2 linked regions of the Roseibium sp. Sym1 genome follow. The protein of the gene in region 1 interacts with the protein of each later gene in a pairwise test. Links are inferred from orthologs where the notes say so. Each region holds a gene or a part of one and is shown in the gene's direction. Other genes may lie near its edges.

Evidence for each region. Proteins that work in one complex are often made in the same cells at the same time.
Region 2: the proteins of leuS (region 1) and ligA interact in binary tests that used the Escherichia coli proteins (3 or more experiments, as listed by UniProt). The link is inferred for Roseibium sp. Sym1 from one-to-one orthologs.

Annotation. Positions count from the first base shown.
Region 1 is NZ_CP114786.1:1,676,524-1,684,842, reverse strand. The notes cover bases 2,853-6,004. They hold leuS (leucine--tRNA ligase), read left to right. Parts: upstream 2,853-3,182; coding sequence 3,183-5,804; downstream 5,805-6,004. Other genes in these bases: lptE (LPS assembly lipoprotein LptE), read left to right, coding at 5,791-6,004; O6760_RS07635 (YggS family pyridoxal phosphate-dependent enzyme), read right to left, coding at 2,853-2,864. Outside these bases: O6760_RS07645 (TrkH family potassium uptake protein), read left to right, coding at 23-1,462; O6760_RS07640 (hypothetical protein), read right to left, coding at 1,591-1,821; more of O6760_RS07635, read right to left, coding at 2,193-2,852; more of lptE, read left to right, coding at 6,005-6,366; holA (DNA polymerase III subunit delta), read left to right, coding at 6,391-7,431; O6760_RS07615 (ParB/RepB/Spo0J family partition protein), read right to left, coding at 7,686-8,319.
Region 2 is NZ_CP114786.1:3,754,905-3,759,917, forward strand. The notes cover bases 1,289-4,273. They hold ligA (NAD-dependent DNA ligase LigA), read left to right. Parts: upstream 1,289-1,696; coding sequence 1,697-3,850; downstream 3,851-4,273. Other genes in these bases: O6760_RS17030 (hypothetical protein), read right to left, coding at 1,313-1,549; O6760_RS17040 (FAD-dependent monooxygenase), read left to right, coding at 3,916-4,273. In the rest of the region: DNA repair protein RecN, read left to right, coding at 1-1,238; more of O6760_RS17040, read left to right, coding at 4,274-5,013. UniProt on the Escherichia coli protein: DNA ligase that catalyzes the formation of phosphodiester linkages between 5'-phosphoryl and 3'-hydroxyl groups in double-stranded DNA using NAD as a coenzyme and as the energy source for the reaction.

The DNA of each region.
Region 1 (8,319 bases):
GATCGGCCCGGATGAATCGTCAATGAATTATCGCACCATTGCGTTGCCGATCGGACGCCTGCTTATCCTGATTTCACTGATGATGATCCTGCCGGCGATTGCGGACGTCTTCGCCAGGAATCCCGACTGGCAGGTGTTTCTGATCTCCGCTGTTGTCCTGGCCACTGCCGGTGTCCTGACCACCATCGCCTTTCACGGCCAGCGGCCGCCGGGCAATTTCCGCGAGGCCATCATCTTCGTGAATGCCGCCTGGTTCGTGTTTTCCCTGGCCGGCGCCATTCCGCTTTACGCCAGCGAGCTCGGCATCAGCTTCACGGACGCCTTTTTCGAAACCGCGTCCGGCCTGACCACGACCGGCTCGACGATCCTCACGGGTCTCGATGACATGCCGCCAGGCATCCTGTTGTGGCGCGCCCTGCTGCAGTGGGTCGGCGGTATCGGCGTCATTGCCATAGGTATCTGGCTGTTGCCGGGCCTCAGGGTCGGCGGCAGCCAGCTCTTCGCCCTGGAAACCTCCGAAACCGCCAACAAGCCCTATGGCCATGTCGGTCCGTTCATTTTCCGGCTGCTCGCGCTCTATGCGGGCCTCAGCCTGGCCTGCATCACCCTTTACGTCCTGTGCGGGATGACGCTGTTCGAAGCCATCGTTCATGCCATGACCACGGTATCGACCGGCGGGTTTTCGACCTCCGACCAGTCCTTCGGCCAGTTCCAGGGCATTGCCGTCTACTGGGTGGCGATCCTGTTCATGATCGCCTCCAGCGTGCCGTTTCTCTACCTCATTCGCGGCATCGAGCGCCGACGCGCGGCCTACGACGTCCAGATCGCCCTGCTTCTGACCATCGTCCTGGTGGCGGCCTTCGGTGTCTTCTATTTCGAACGTTACATCGTCCATGACACCCCGTTCCACATGTTCACCCTGGCCGTGTTCAACGTGGTGTCGGTCCTTTCGACCACGGGTTATGCGGCCAACGACTATCTTCAGTTCGGACCCGCCGTCATCGCGATCTTCTTCGTGCTGACCTTCTTTGGCGGCTGTGCAGGGTCCACCTCCGGCGGCTTCAAGATGTTCCGCGTTGCCATTCTGGTCAGCCATTTCCGCGGCCTTCTGAAGCGCATGGTCCGCCCCCACAGGGTCGTCGACACGAAGTACCAGGGCCGGTCCGTCTCCAACGCGGTCCTGGAAGGTGTCTTCGTCTTTGCCGTTGTCTATGCCGGTGCCTTCGCGGCCTTTTCGCTGGTCTACATGGCCCTCGGACTGGATCTTCAGACCGCCCTGAGCGCGTCGATCACGGCACTTGCCAATGTCGGTCCCGGCGTCGGCGACACGATCGGTCCCTCCGGCACCTTCCAGTCCCTGCCGGAAATCGCCAAGTGGTTCCTGGCTTTTGAGATGATCCTGGGCCGGCTGGAAATTCTCGGCGGCATTCTCCTGCTGACGCCGGATTTCTGGTGCGACTGACGAGCCACCTCCCCAAACGGAGAAAACCACCGCCGGCGTGACCTCCGGCGGTGGTTCTCTTGCGTCCGTTCACATCAGGCGACCTGGAGGTTGAACCAACCTGTTGGGGGGATCGCCCGATGCCGCAATTACGGTTGAACGGTCGCGAACTCTTCCGGATCCAGGAGGCTGTCCTGGTTGGCATCGGCTGCATTGAAAAGGTCTTCCGACATGGTCGGCACGGCGGCTGTGATTTCCTCGAAGCTCACGAAGCCGTCCTGGTCGCTGTCGACCGCCTGAAAGGACATGCCCTGGGCGAGCGCCGCGGAAGACACGGTGAATGCACCGATGAGAAGAGCAGCCGTAAGACGTTTGGACATGATATGACCTCCAACTGTTTGGGTCGTTTCGGGCCGTCCCCACTGTGCCGCCTCTTGGCGGCGGACGGTCCCGCTGTTCCGTCTGTCCGCCGGGCCCCTGCGACCCGCCGAACCGGAACGGGGCAAACTGTGCTGAGCGATCGCGACCGTCAAAGGGCCGCTCTTTGGAACCTTCGGGGCAATGTTGTGTCGGAGTATTACGATCAGCCACAGGCCAGTCGGAATATTGTCACTTTTGATGATTTCGGGCGAAACTGCGGCTGGTGAATATCTTCGTTTTCTCGATAAGATATTGAAAATAAAGTTCTTTATAGTTTACCCAAAAACAACCGGTGTATTACACCAGGGTCCTGTCTGCCACTGGATCGCGGTCACGCGTAATCGCGCGAGCCAAAAATCGCCGAACCGACCCGGACATGGGTGGCGCCGAAACCGACGGCGACGGAGTAGTCCGCGGACATGCCCATGGAGAGCTGCGCGAGACCGTTGCGCCTGGCGATCTTTTCCAGCAGCGCGAAATGTTCTCCGGGTGCTTCCTCCACCGGCGGAATGCACATCAGGCCGACAATGTTCAGCCCGACCTCGTCCCGGCAATACCGGACAAAATCGTCGACGTCCCTTGGAGCAATACCGGCCTTTTGCGGTTCTTCGCCGGTGTTGACCTGGATGAAACAGGGCAGATGCCGGTCCTGTTTGTCCATCTCGGCTTTCAACGCCTTGGCGATCTTCGGCCGGTCCACTGTGTGAACGACATCAAACGTGGCCACCGCTTCCTTGGCCTTGTTCGACTGGAGCGGTCCGATCAGATGAAGTTCGATATCGGCAAATTCCTCGCGCAGGCCCGGCCACTTGTGCATCGCTTCCTGCACCCGGTTTTCACCGAAAACCCGCTGACCCGCGCCCAGAACGGGCCGGATGTCATCCGCTTCAAAGGTCTTTGAAACCGCGATCAGGGTAACGGATCCCGGATCCCGGCCATGGTCGCGTTCCGCATCGCGGATGTCCGCTTTCACGGTCTCAAGACGGTCTGTGGCGGCGTTCATGGTGTTTCCTCGGGACTTCCGTGATCGGACAGGGGCCTTTCTCTTATGCCCGGCGGGCAAGTAATCTCAAGTGCAAGTTCCGTCACGGGTGACCGCATCCCCCGACATCTCAAGCCCTCCGCCCTGGCGCCAGCACCGGAAATCCGGCTAGATCCGGCCCCGATACTTTACGAATGCGGCATTGCGACATAAACAGGCACCTGCAAGATCATTCGCTTCTCGCATGTTGACCGCGGACACGATTTCTGGTGACAGTCCGGCAGTCAATCATTTCAGCAAATCCGCCGGGTCCGGCGGCAAGAACAAACGGCACACTGGATGGCAACGGAACGGTACAATGCGCGCGAAGTGGAAGCGCGCTGGCAGAAGATCTGGAACGACAAGGACGTCTTCGTCACCCACAACGACGATCCCCGGGACAAATACTATGTCCTGGAAATGTTCCCCTACCCGTCCGGCCGCATCCACATGGGCCATGTGCGCAATTACGCCATGGGCGACGTGGTTGCCCGCTTCAAGCGTGCCAAGGGTTTCAACGTCCTTCACCCGATGGGCTGGGACGCCTTCGGCATGCCGGCGGAAAACGCGGCCATGCAGAACAAGGTCCATCCCAAGGACTGGACCTACGAAAACATCGCCACCATGCGCGACCAGCTCAAGATCATGGGGCTGTCCCTCGACTGGAGCCGGGAATTCGCCACCTGCGATGTCGGCTATTACACCCAGCAGCAGCGCCTGTTCCTGAAATTCCTGGAAGCGGGCCTGGTCTACCGCAAGAACGCCAAGGTCAACTGGGACCCGGTCGACATGACGGTGCTTGCGAACGAGCAGGTGATCGACGGCCGCGGCTGGCGCTCCGGCGCGCTGGTGGAACAGCGTGAACTGACCCAGTGGTTCTTCAAGATCTCCGACTATTCGGAAGACCTGCTGGAAGCGATCGACACGCTCGACCGCTGGCCGGACAAGGTCCGGCTGATGCAGAAGAACTGGATCGGCCGGTCAGAGGGCCTGCGCGTGCGTTTCGAGTTCACCGAGGCGGCACCGACCGGCGACAAGACGCTCGAAATCTTCACCACCCGTCCGGACACCTTGTTCGGCGCGTCCTTCATGGGCCTGTCGCCGGACCACCCGATCTCGGTGAAACTGGCGGAGAACAACCCGGAGCTGAAAGCCTTCATCGAAGAATGCCGCAGGGTCGGAACTTCTGAAGAAGCTATTGAAAAAGCAGAGAAAAAGGGCATCGACACCGGCCTGCGCGTCAGGCATCCTCTGGACGCCTCGCTGGAGTTGCCGGTCTATGTCGCCAACTTCATCCTGATGGACTACGGCACCGGCGCGATCTTCGCCTGCCCGGCCCATGACCAGCGCGACCTCGATTTCGCCCGCAAATACGGCCTCGACGTAAAGCCGGTCGTGCTGCCGAAGGACGCCGACGCCGCCACCTTCTATGTCGGCGACGAAGCCTTCACGGACGACGGCACCATCTTCAATTCCGATTTCCTGGACGGGCTCTCCATCCCGGACGCCAAGGAAGCCATCGCGCAGAAGCTGGAATCGATCGCGGTGGACGGTGCGCCGCAGGGCGAACGCCAGGTGAACTACCGCCTGCGCGACTGGGGCATTTCGCGCCAGCGCTACTGGGGCTGCCCGATCCCGGTCATTCACTGCGACGATTGCGGCATGGTGCCGGAGAAGGACGAGAACCTGCCGGTGCAGCTGCCGGACGACATCAATTTCGACAAGCCGGGCAATCCGCTCGATCGTCACCCGACCTGGCGCGACACGACCTGCCCGAGCTGCGGCAAGCCGGCACGGCGCGAGACCGATACCATGGACACGTTTGTCGACAGCTCCTGGTATTTCGCCCGTTTCACCGCTCCGGACTGTGACCAGCCGACCGACCCTGACGCCGCAAACGGCTGGCTGCCGGTCGACCAGTATATCGGCGGCATCGAGCACGCGATCCTGCACCTGCTCTATTCCCGCTTCTTCACCCGGGCCATGCAGAAGGTCGGCGCGCTCGACCTGAAGGAACCGTTCAAGGGCCTGTTCACGCAAGGCATGGTCACGCACGAAACCTACCGTGCCGGTGAAGGCGCCAACGGCCGCTGGGTCGCCCCGGCAGACATTCGGATCGAAGATGTTGACGGCAAACGACGCGCAGTGCTCGTGGAAACGGGCGAGGACGTCACCATCGGCTCGATTGAAAAGATGTCTAAGTCGAAGAAGAACACCGTTGATCCGACCGACATCATCGATACTTACGGTGCCGACACTGCCCGCTGGTTCATGCTGTCCGACAGCCCGCCCGAGCGCGACGTGATCTGGACCGAGGACGGTGTCCAGGGCGCCTGGCGCTTCGTCCAGCGTGTCTGGCGTCTGATCGGCGACATCGCCGAGAAGATCGAACCGCGCAGCGGCCGCGCACCGGAAGTTGACGGCAAGGCGCTCGACCTGCGCCGTGCCTGCCACAAGACCCTGCACGCGGTCACCGGCGATCTGGAAAACCTCGGCTTCAACCGCGCCGTCGCCCGGCTCTACGAACTGGTCAACACGATCAGCAAGACCTTCAATGACGGTGCGGACGATTCCGGCACCGAGTTCGCGGTCCGCGAGGCTGCCGATTACCTGGTGCAGATGATGGCGCCGATGATGCCGCACCTGGCAGAGGAATGCTGGTCGGCCCTGGGTCACGACAACCTGATTTCGGAGGTCAACTGGCCGGAACCGGAAGATGCTCTGCTGGTCGACGACAGCGTCACCTACCCGGTCCAGATCAATGGCAAGAAACGCGCCGAACTCTCCATTGCAAAAGAGGCTTCCAAAGAGGAGGTCGAAGCGGCTACCTTGGCACTCGAAGCCGTCAGGAAGGCACTTGAGGGCAAGCCGCCGAAAAAGATCATCGTGGTACCGCAAAGGATCGTGAATGTCGTTGTTTGACAACATCTTCCAGACCGGCGGCGCAATGCGCCGCGCCGCCCTTTGCGTCGCATTTGCTGCAGCAACGGTCTTGAGCGGATGCCAGGTCCGGCCGCTCTACGGCACCGGTACCGGAGATTTCGGCACGGTCCAGTCACCAGTGGCGGCGGAACTTGCGGCGATCGACCTTGATTCGATCAGCAACCAATACGCCAACGATGACGCAGCTCGGGTGCTTTACAACGAACTCACCTACCGCTTCGAACGCGGCGCGGGAGCACCTCCGAAAAAGTATCGCCTGAAGGTTCTGGTGGATGTCGGCAGTTCGGAAGTCGGCGTCGAGCGTTTCGCCGACGTGCCCTCCGCCTATACGACCACGATGAATTCGACCTTCGTACTCAGCGACCTTGCCACCGATGAGACGCTGATGACGGGACGCGCCTTCAAATCCGCTTCCTATGACTTCTCCAGCCAGCGCTTTGCCAACAAGCGTGCCTACCGCGACGCCCAGGAGCGGGTCGCCAAGGCGGTCGCCGACGACATTGCCGCACGGATTGCCGGCTTCTTTGCCAGCCAGTCCTGACATCCGCCGGGGAGCTGATCGGCCGTGACCGTTCTCAAAGCCGCCGAGATTGACCGGTACATTGCCAATCCCCCGGAGGCAGGCGGCGTCGTTCTCGTGTTCGGCCCCGACACCGGACTTGTCGCCGAACGAGCTACCCGTCTGGTCACCAAGGCGTCCGAGGGCGACAGCGACCCGTTCAATCTCATCAAGATCGATGCATCCGACATCAGCTCGGATCCGAATCGATTGATCGACGAGGTCCTGACCGTGCCCCTGTTCGGCGGCCGCAGGATCGTCTGGGTCAAGGACGCCAGCGGCAAGAACCTCAATCCGGCCGTGGAACCCGTGCTGAAGCTCGACGACTGGCAGACGCTCGTTGTCCTGGAAGCCGGCGACATCAAGAAGGGGGCCGGCCTGCGGAAACTGGTCGAGACCCACAAACGGGCGGTCGCACTGCCCTGTTACGCCGACAATGACCGCGGTATCGACCAGCTGATCGACGAGGAAACCCGCGAAGCCGGCCTGTCGATCACCCGCGAGGCACGCGCGGCGCTTCACAGCCTCCTCGGCGGCGACCGCATGGCCAGCCGCGGCGAACTGAAAAAGCTGTGCCTCTATGCGCTGAACAAGGGCCGGATCGAGACCGATGACATCGAAGCCATTATCGGTGACGCCTCTGCCTTCGAGATGTCCGAACTGATCGACGCGGCCGCCGGCGGCGACCTTGCCATGCTCGATCACGGCCTCGAACGCCTGGCTGACGCCGGTTCCAAGGCCTCGGTGATCGCCAACCAGACCCTGAAGCATTTCCAGCACCTGCACCGGATGCGAATCGATATCGACGCAGGAAAGCCGGCGCAGTCCGTCATCGACGGCCAACGGCCACCGATCTTCTTTTCGCGCAAGCCGAGATTTTCCCAGCAATTGCGGATCTGGTCGCTGAAGGACCTGGAACGGGCCATGGGCATCCTGAGCGAAGCCACACGCGTCTCGCGTCTCAACGACGCGCTCGGCGTCCCCGTGCTGTCCGAAGCCTTGCTGACCGTAGGGCGCGCAGCCAGGGCCCGCAGCCAACGGCGGTAGCAGGCCTACTGAACGTATTTCTCTTTTGTTTTCAATTCACTAACTACACCCACCACCGTCATCCCGAGGAGCGCTTTTGCGTCCGTTTCGAAGGATCAACGGCATACTCCTGAAGAAGCAGCCCATCCTTCGAGACGGACCTTACGGTCCTCCTCAGGACAACGGTGGTAGGATGCAGCGGCGTCAGGCAGGCCAACAAAAAACCGGAGACCGCATGACGGCTCCGGCTTCTAAAAACCAGCAATATCAGAAACTTACCGCGTCTCGACACCCAGCTTCTTGCACAGCTCGTCGAGCTGTTCCAGCGAGGTGTACTTGATCTTCAGGTCGCCTGATTCCTTGCCCGGCTTGTGACCGACGGTCACCTTCAGACCCAGCGAATCGGTCAGACGTTTTTCCAGCGACTTGGTATCGGCGTCTTTTTCCGGTTTGGCAGAGGGCGCCTTGTCTCCCTTGAGCTTGGCCAGCGCATCCGGATCCTGGGAGATCTTTTCCGCGTCGCGGACCGTCAGGCCCTTCTCGACAATCAGTTCGGCCAGCGCGGCCGGATCGTCGACGGTGATCAGCGCCCGGGCATGACCCGCTGTCAGCAGCCCCTCCGCCAGGTAGTCCTTCACGGAATTGGGCAGTTTCAGGAGCCGCATGGTGTTGGCGACATGGCTGCGGCTCTTGCCGATCACCTTGGCAAGTTCGCCCTGGCTGTAGCTGAATTCCGCCGTCAGCTGCTCGTAGCCCATCGCTTCTTCGATCGGATTGAGATCTGCGCGCTGCACGTTTTCGATGATGGCAAGCTCAAGCGCTTCCTGATCGGTAACGTCGCGGATGATGATGGGTGCTTCATGCAGTCCGGCCCTCTGCGCGGCCCGCCAGCGACGCTCGCCCGCAATG
Region 2 (5,013 bases), 2.1 Mb from region 1 along the record:
CGCTGATCGATGTGTTCGGGGGGCTGACAGGCGACGTGGAGGCCGTGGCAACCGCGTATGCCGCCTTCAAGGCAGCCGAAAAGGCGGTGGTCGACCATGAACGCCGGATCGAGGCGGCCCGCAACGAGGCAGACTATCTCAAGGCGTCTGTCGAGGAACTGTCCGGCCTGAAGCCGCAGCCCGGCGAAGAGGAGGAGCTTGCCGCGCGCCGCACCGACATGATGGCCGTGGAGAAGATCGCGGGAGATCTGAACGAGGCCTTTGAAACCCTCAACGGCTCCGCGTCGCCGATCCCCGAGCTGGCCAGCTTGCTGCGTCGGCTGGAGCGCAAGGCCGACCAGGTGCCACAGCTTCTTGGGCAGCCGGTACGCTCGCTCGCCGAGGCTCTGGACCACCTGGAGGAGACACGGGGCGGGCTGGAAAGCGCACTGCGTGAAACGGAATTCGACCCGCGTGAACTGGAAAGCGTCGAGGAGCGCCTGTTCGCGCTGCGCGCGGCCTCGCGAAAATACTCCGTTCCCGTCGAGGATCTTGCGCCCCTGTGCGAGCGCATGGCCGGGGATCTCGCCGATCTTGACGCGGGTGAGGACAAGCTGGCGGCTCTGGCCGAGGCCGCGGCCAAGGCGCGCGGCACCTATGACAAGAAAGCGGCCGCCCTGTCGGAGAAACGCCGAAAGACCGCGAAGGCGCTGGAAAAGGCCGTTGAAAAGGAACTGCCAGACCTCAAGCTGGAACGTGCGAAGTTCATTGTCGAAATGGAGAGCAATCCCGACAGCCCGGGTCGCAGCGGTATCGATCAGCTGGAATTCCATGTGCAGACCAACCCGGGCACCAAACCGGGGCCGATGATGAAGGTCGCCTCGGGCGGCGAACTCTCCCGGTTCCTGCTGGCGTTGAAAGTGTCCCTTGCGGACAAGGGCTCGGCGCCGACATTGGTCTTTGACGAAATTGACACTGGCGTCGGCGGTGCGGTCGCCGAGGCGATCGGCCTGCGCCTGGCACGGCTGGCCGCGAGCGTCCAGGTGCTCACCGTGACCCATGCGCCGCAGGTGGCTGCCCGCGCGGAAGGCCATTTCCTGATCGCCAAGGAAGCCCTGAAACCCGACCGGGTCGCAACCCGCGTCCAGCGCATCGATGAAGACCATCGCAGCGAGGAAATCGCCCGCATGCTGGCCGGCAGTGTCATCACCGAGGAAGCCCGGGCCGCGGCGCGCAGGCTGCTGACCGCGGCGGAGTAGGGACGGAACGCAACAAAGGCGGAAGCTGTAGCCTCCGCCTTGCAAATACCTTCCTCAAATCTGTCTGGCGCCGATCAGTTGCCCTCGTTGGGAACGATCGGCTGGTCCGGCGTTTCCGGCAGCGGGATCTTGTCTGCATTGAGGTTCGGCACATTCAGCTCGATGCTGAGGTCGTTGTCTTCCTGGAAATAGCCTTCCGTGTAGAGCAAGGCACCGGCAATGAGGGCCATGGCCAGGCCTCCGGCGACAAACCAGCCCGCGCTGCTGAACGCGGCCTTGTCTTGGTAGCGCTTGTGGTCATCGTAGGCCATTTTTGTCTCCTTCATTGCATACCATCGGCAGCGTGAATCGATGCCGGTCTGTGGTATCAACTCTTGAGCACGTCTCCCGGTTCCGCTATCGGGATGAGACCGGTGTTCAAATCGGTGCCTGCCGCTGACACATTCCGTGAAGAGATCATGACCGACACTTCGACCGCCCAGATTGATGTTGCCGCGCTGACCCAGGAGGAAGCGCAGGCGGAGTTGAAACGGCTGGCGGCGGAGATCGCCGAACACGACCGGCGCTATCACCAGGAAGACGCGCCAGTCATTTCCGACGCGGATTATGACGCCCTGCGCCGGCGCAATTCCGCCATCGAGGCCCGGTTCCCGAACCTGATCCTCGCCGACGGCCCGTCCGCGAATGTCGGCGCGGCCCCGGCCTCGGGTTTCGGCAAGATCACCCACAGGGTGCCGATGCTGTCGCTCGACAACGCCTTTGATGACGCGGATGTCCAGGACTTTGTCGGCCGTGTCCGGCGTTTCCTGAAATTCGATCCGCTGCAGGGTGTTCTGGCGGTGACCGCGGAACCGAAGATCGACGGTCTGTCCCTGTCGCTGCGCTATGAAAACGGCGCGCTGGTGCATGCCGCCACCCGCGGTGACGGCACCACGGGTGAAAACGTCACCGCCAATGCCCGCACCATCAAGGACATTCCGGTGAAGCTCAATGGAGCGGTGCCGGAGGTCGTGGAAGTGCGCGGTGAAGTCTATATGGCGCACAAGGACTTCCAGGCTCTGAACGAGCGCATGGCCGCCAATGGCGGCAAGGTTTTCGCCAATCCGCGCAATGCCGCCGCCGGGTCCCTGCGCCAGTTGAAATCGGAAATCACCGCCTCCCGGCCCTTGCGGTTCTTCGCCTATGCCTGGGGCGAGATGAGCGCATTGCCGGAAGACACCCAGTTCGGCATGGTCAAGCGGCTGGAGGCCTGGGGGTTCCAGGTCAATCCGCTGATGAAGCGCTGCGACAGCGTCGAGGAGCTGCTCGGGATCTATCACGGCATCGAGGAAAGCCGGGCCCGGCTCGACTACGACATTGACGGCGTCGTCTACAAGGTCGACCGGCTCGACCTGCAGGAACGGCTGGGTTTTGTTTCCCGCTCGCCCCGCTGGGCGATCGCGCACAAGTTCCCGGCCGAACAGGCCTACACCATCCTCAACGACATCGAGATCCAGGTCGGCCGCACCGGCGCGCTGACGCCGGTCGCCAAGCTCGAACCGATTACAGTGGGCGGCGTGGTCGTCTCCAACGCGACCCTGCACAACGAGGACTATATCAAGGGCATCGGCCAGGACGGCGAGCCGATCCGCGGCGGCAAGGATCTGAGGGTCGGCGACACGGTTAAGATCCAGCGCGCCGGCGACGTCATTCCGCAGATCGTCGATATCGATCTGGACAAGCGCCCGGAGGGGGCGGAGCCTTTCGAATTCCCGACCGTCTGCCCGGCCTGCGGCAGCCACGCGGTGCGCGAGGAAAACGAAAAGACCGGCCGCAGGGATGCGGTGCGCCGTTGCACCGGTGGCCTGATCTGCCCGGCCCAGGCGACCGAGAAGCTGAAACACTTCGTTTCCCGCAATGCCTTCGACATCGAGGGCTTCGGCGACAAGCAGGTCGATGCGTTCTACCAGGACGGCCTGGTGATGGCCCCGGCGGACATCTTCACGCTGGAGGAGCGCGACAAGCGCTCCCTGACCAAGCTGCGCAACCGCGAGGGCTGGGGGGCGGTTTCGGCGAAGAACCTGTTCGAGGCGATCAACGCCCGCCGCGACATCGACCTGCACCGCTTCATCTTCGCGCTCGGCATCCGCCATGTCGGCGAGGGCAACGCCAAGCTTCTGGCGCGCGCCTATGGGTCCTGGGACGCCTTCTACAAGGCCATGCAGGCCGCCCAGGACGAGGCCGGCGAGGCCTTTGCGGAGCTCAACGACATTGACGGCATTGGCCATATCGTCGCCGAGGCGCTGGTGGAATTCTTCGCCGAACAGCATAACCGTGATCAGCTCGACGCGTTGCTTGCCGAAGTCCGTCCGAAGGACCCGGAAAAGATCGACGCCTCCGGGTCGCCGGTCGCTGGCAAGACCGTTGTGTTTACCGGTTCACTTGAACGCATGACGCGGGACGAGGCCAAGGCCATGGCCGAACGCTTCGGCGCCAAGACCTCAGGATCCGTGTCGAAAAAGACCGATCTCGTGGTCGCCGGTCCGGGTGCCGGCTCCAAATTGAAGAAGGCCCAGGAACTGGAAATCGAGGTGATTTCCGAGGACGACTGGTTCGAGCTTGTCGGGGCGTGAGCTCCTTACGGGGATATCGCCCTTGACTGCATGTCGTTGCGAGGTGTCGAAGCTGGAGGTCAAGATTGACGGATGTTCTCATTTGTGGAGCCGGCCCGACAGGTCTTGCCCTCGGCATTGAACTTGCCCGCCGCGGCATCCGGATCCGCGTTGTCGACCGGGATCCGCTTCCGCCGGCAAACCCGCGCGCCTTTGTTCTGAAACCCTCCACCCTTGTCGCTGCCGAACGGATGGGCCTTCTTGAACAGCTTCTTGACGAAGGCATTCCGGTCGAAGCGATGTCCTACTCCTTCGAAGGCCGGATCCTGGCAACCGCCATGTCGCCAAGCGAGCGCTGGCCGTGGCACATGAATCTGGGTGAAGACCGGCTGGTGCCGCTTCTGACGGCCAGGCTGGAAGCGCTCGGAGCCGTTGTGGAACGGGGCCTTGATCTGACAGGCTTCGTTCAATCGGAAAACGGGGTTTGCGCTACGCTCAAGAACCGGGCAGGGCGCGAGGAGAATGTTGAAACCGGTTGGTTGATCGCCTGCGACGGTGTCCACAGTTCGCTGCGGCGGGATGCGGGTATCGGTTTTGAGGGGCACGAGCGCTCACTGTACTGGCACGTCCTGGACGTCCAGATCGAGGGATGGCCCTACAGGGACACGCAGGGGATATTGTATTTCGAATCTCTTCTTGTTGCGGTGTATAGAACCAGGGAAGTCTTCCGGATCTATTCGTTGTCCGCCGGGCCGAGTTCGGACAGCTGGGGCAGGATCAGGGACTTCTTCCGTGAGCATCTGCCATCCGTGCACCTGGGGCCCGCCCTGAACGACACTGCGTTCCACAGCGTGGCGAAACTGGCGCAGAGGTTCCGCCAGGGACGGCTGTTCCTTGCGGGAGACGCCGCCCATGCCATGTCACCAAGCGGCGGCCTTGGAATGAACAGCGGTATCCAGGACGCACTCAATCTGGGCTGGAAACTGGCCGCGGCGGTCAAGGGCGAGGCCGGCGACGAGCTGCTCGACACCTATGAGAGCGAGCGACGCCCCGCCGCGGAGGCGGCAATCGCTCTCAGCCAGCAAAATGACGATCTTTTCTCCATTGCGGACCCGGCTGAACGGTCCCGGGCATTCCGCAGGTTTGCCGTGACGCTCACACATTATCTTGCAAATGGCGGCACG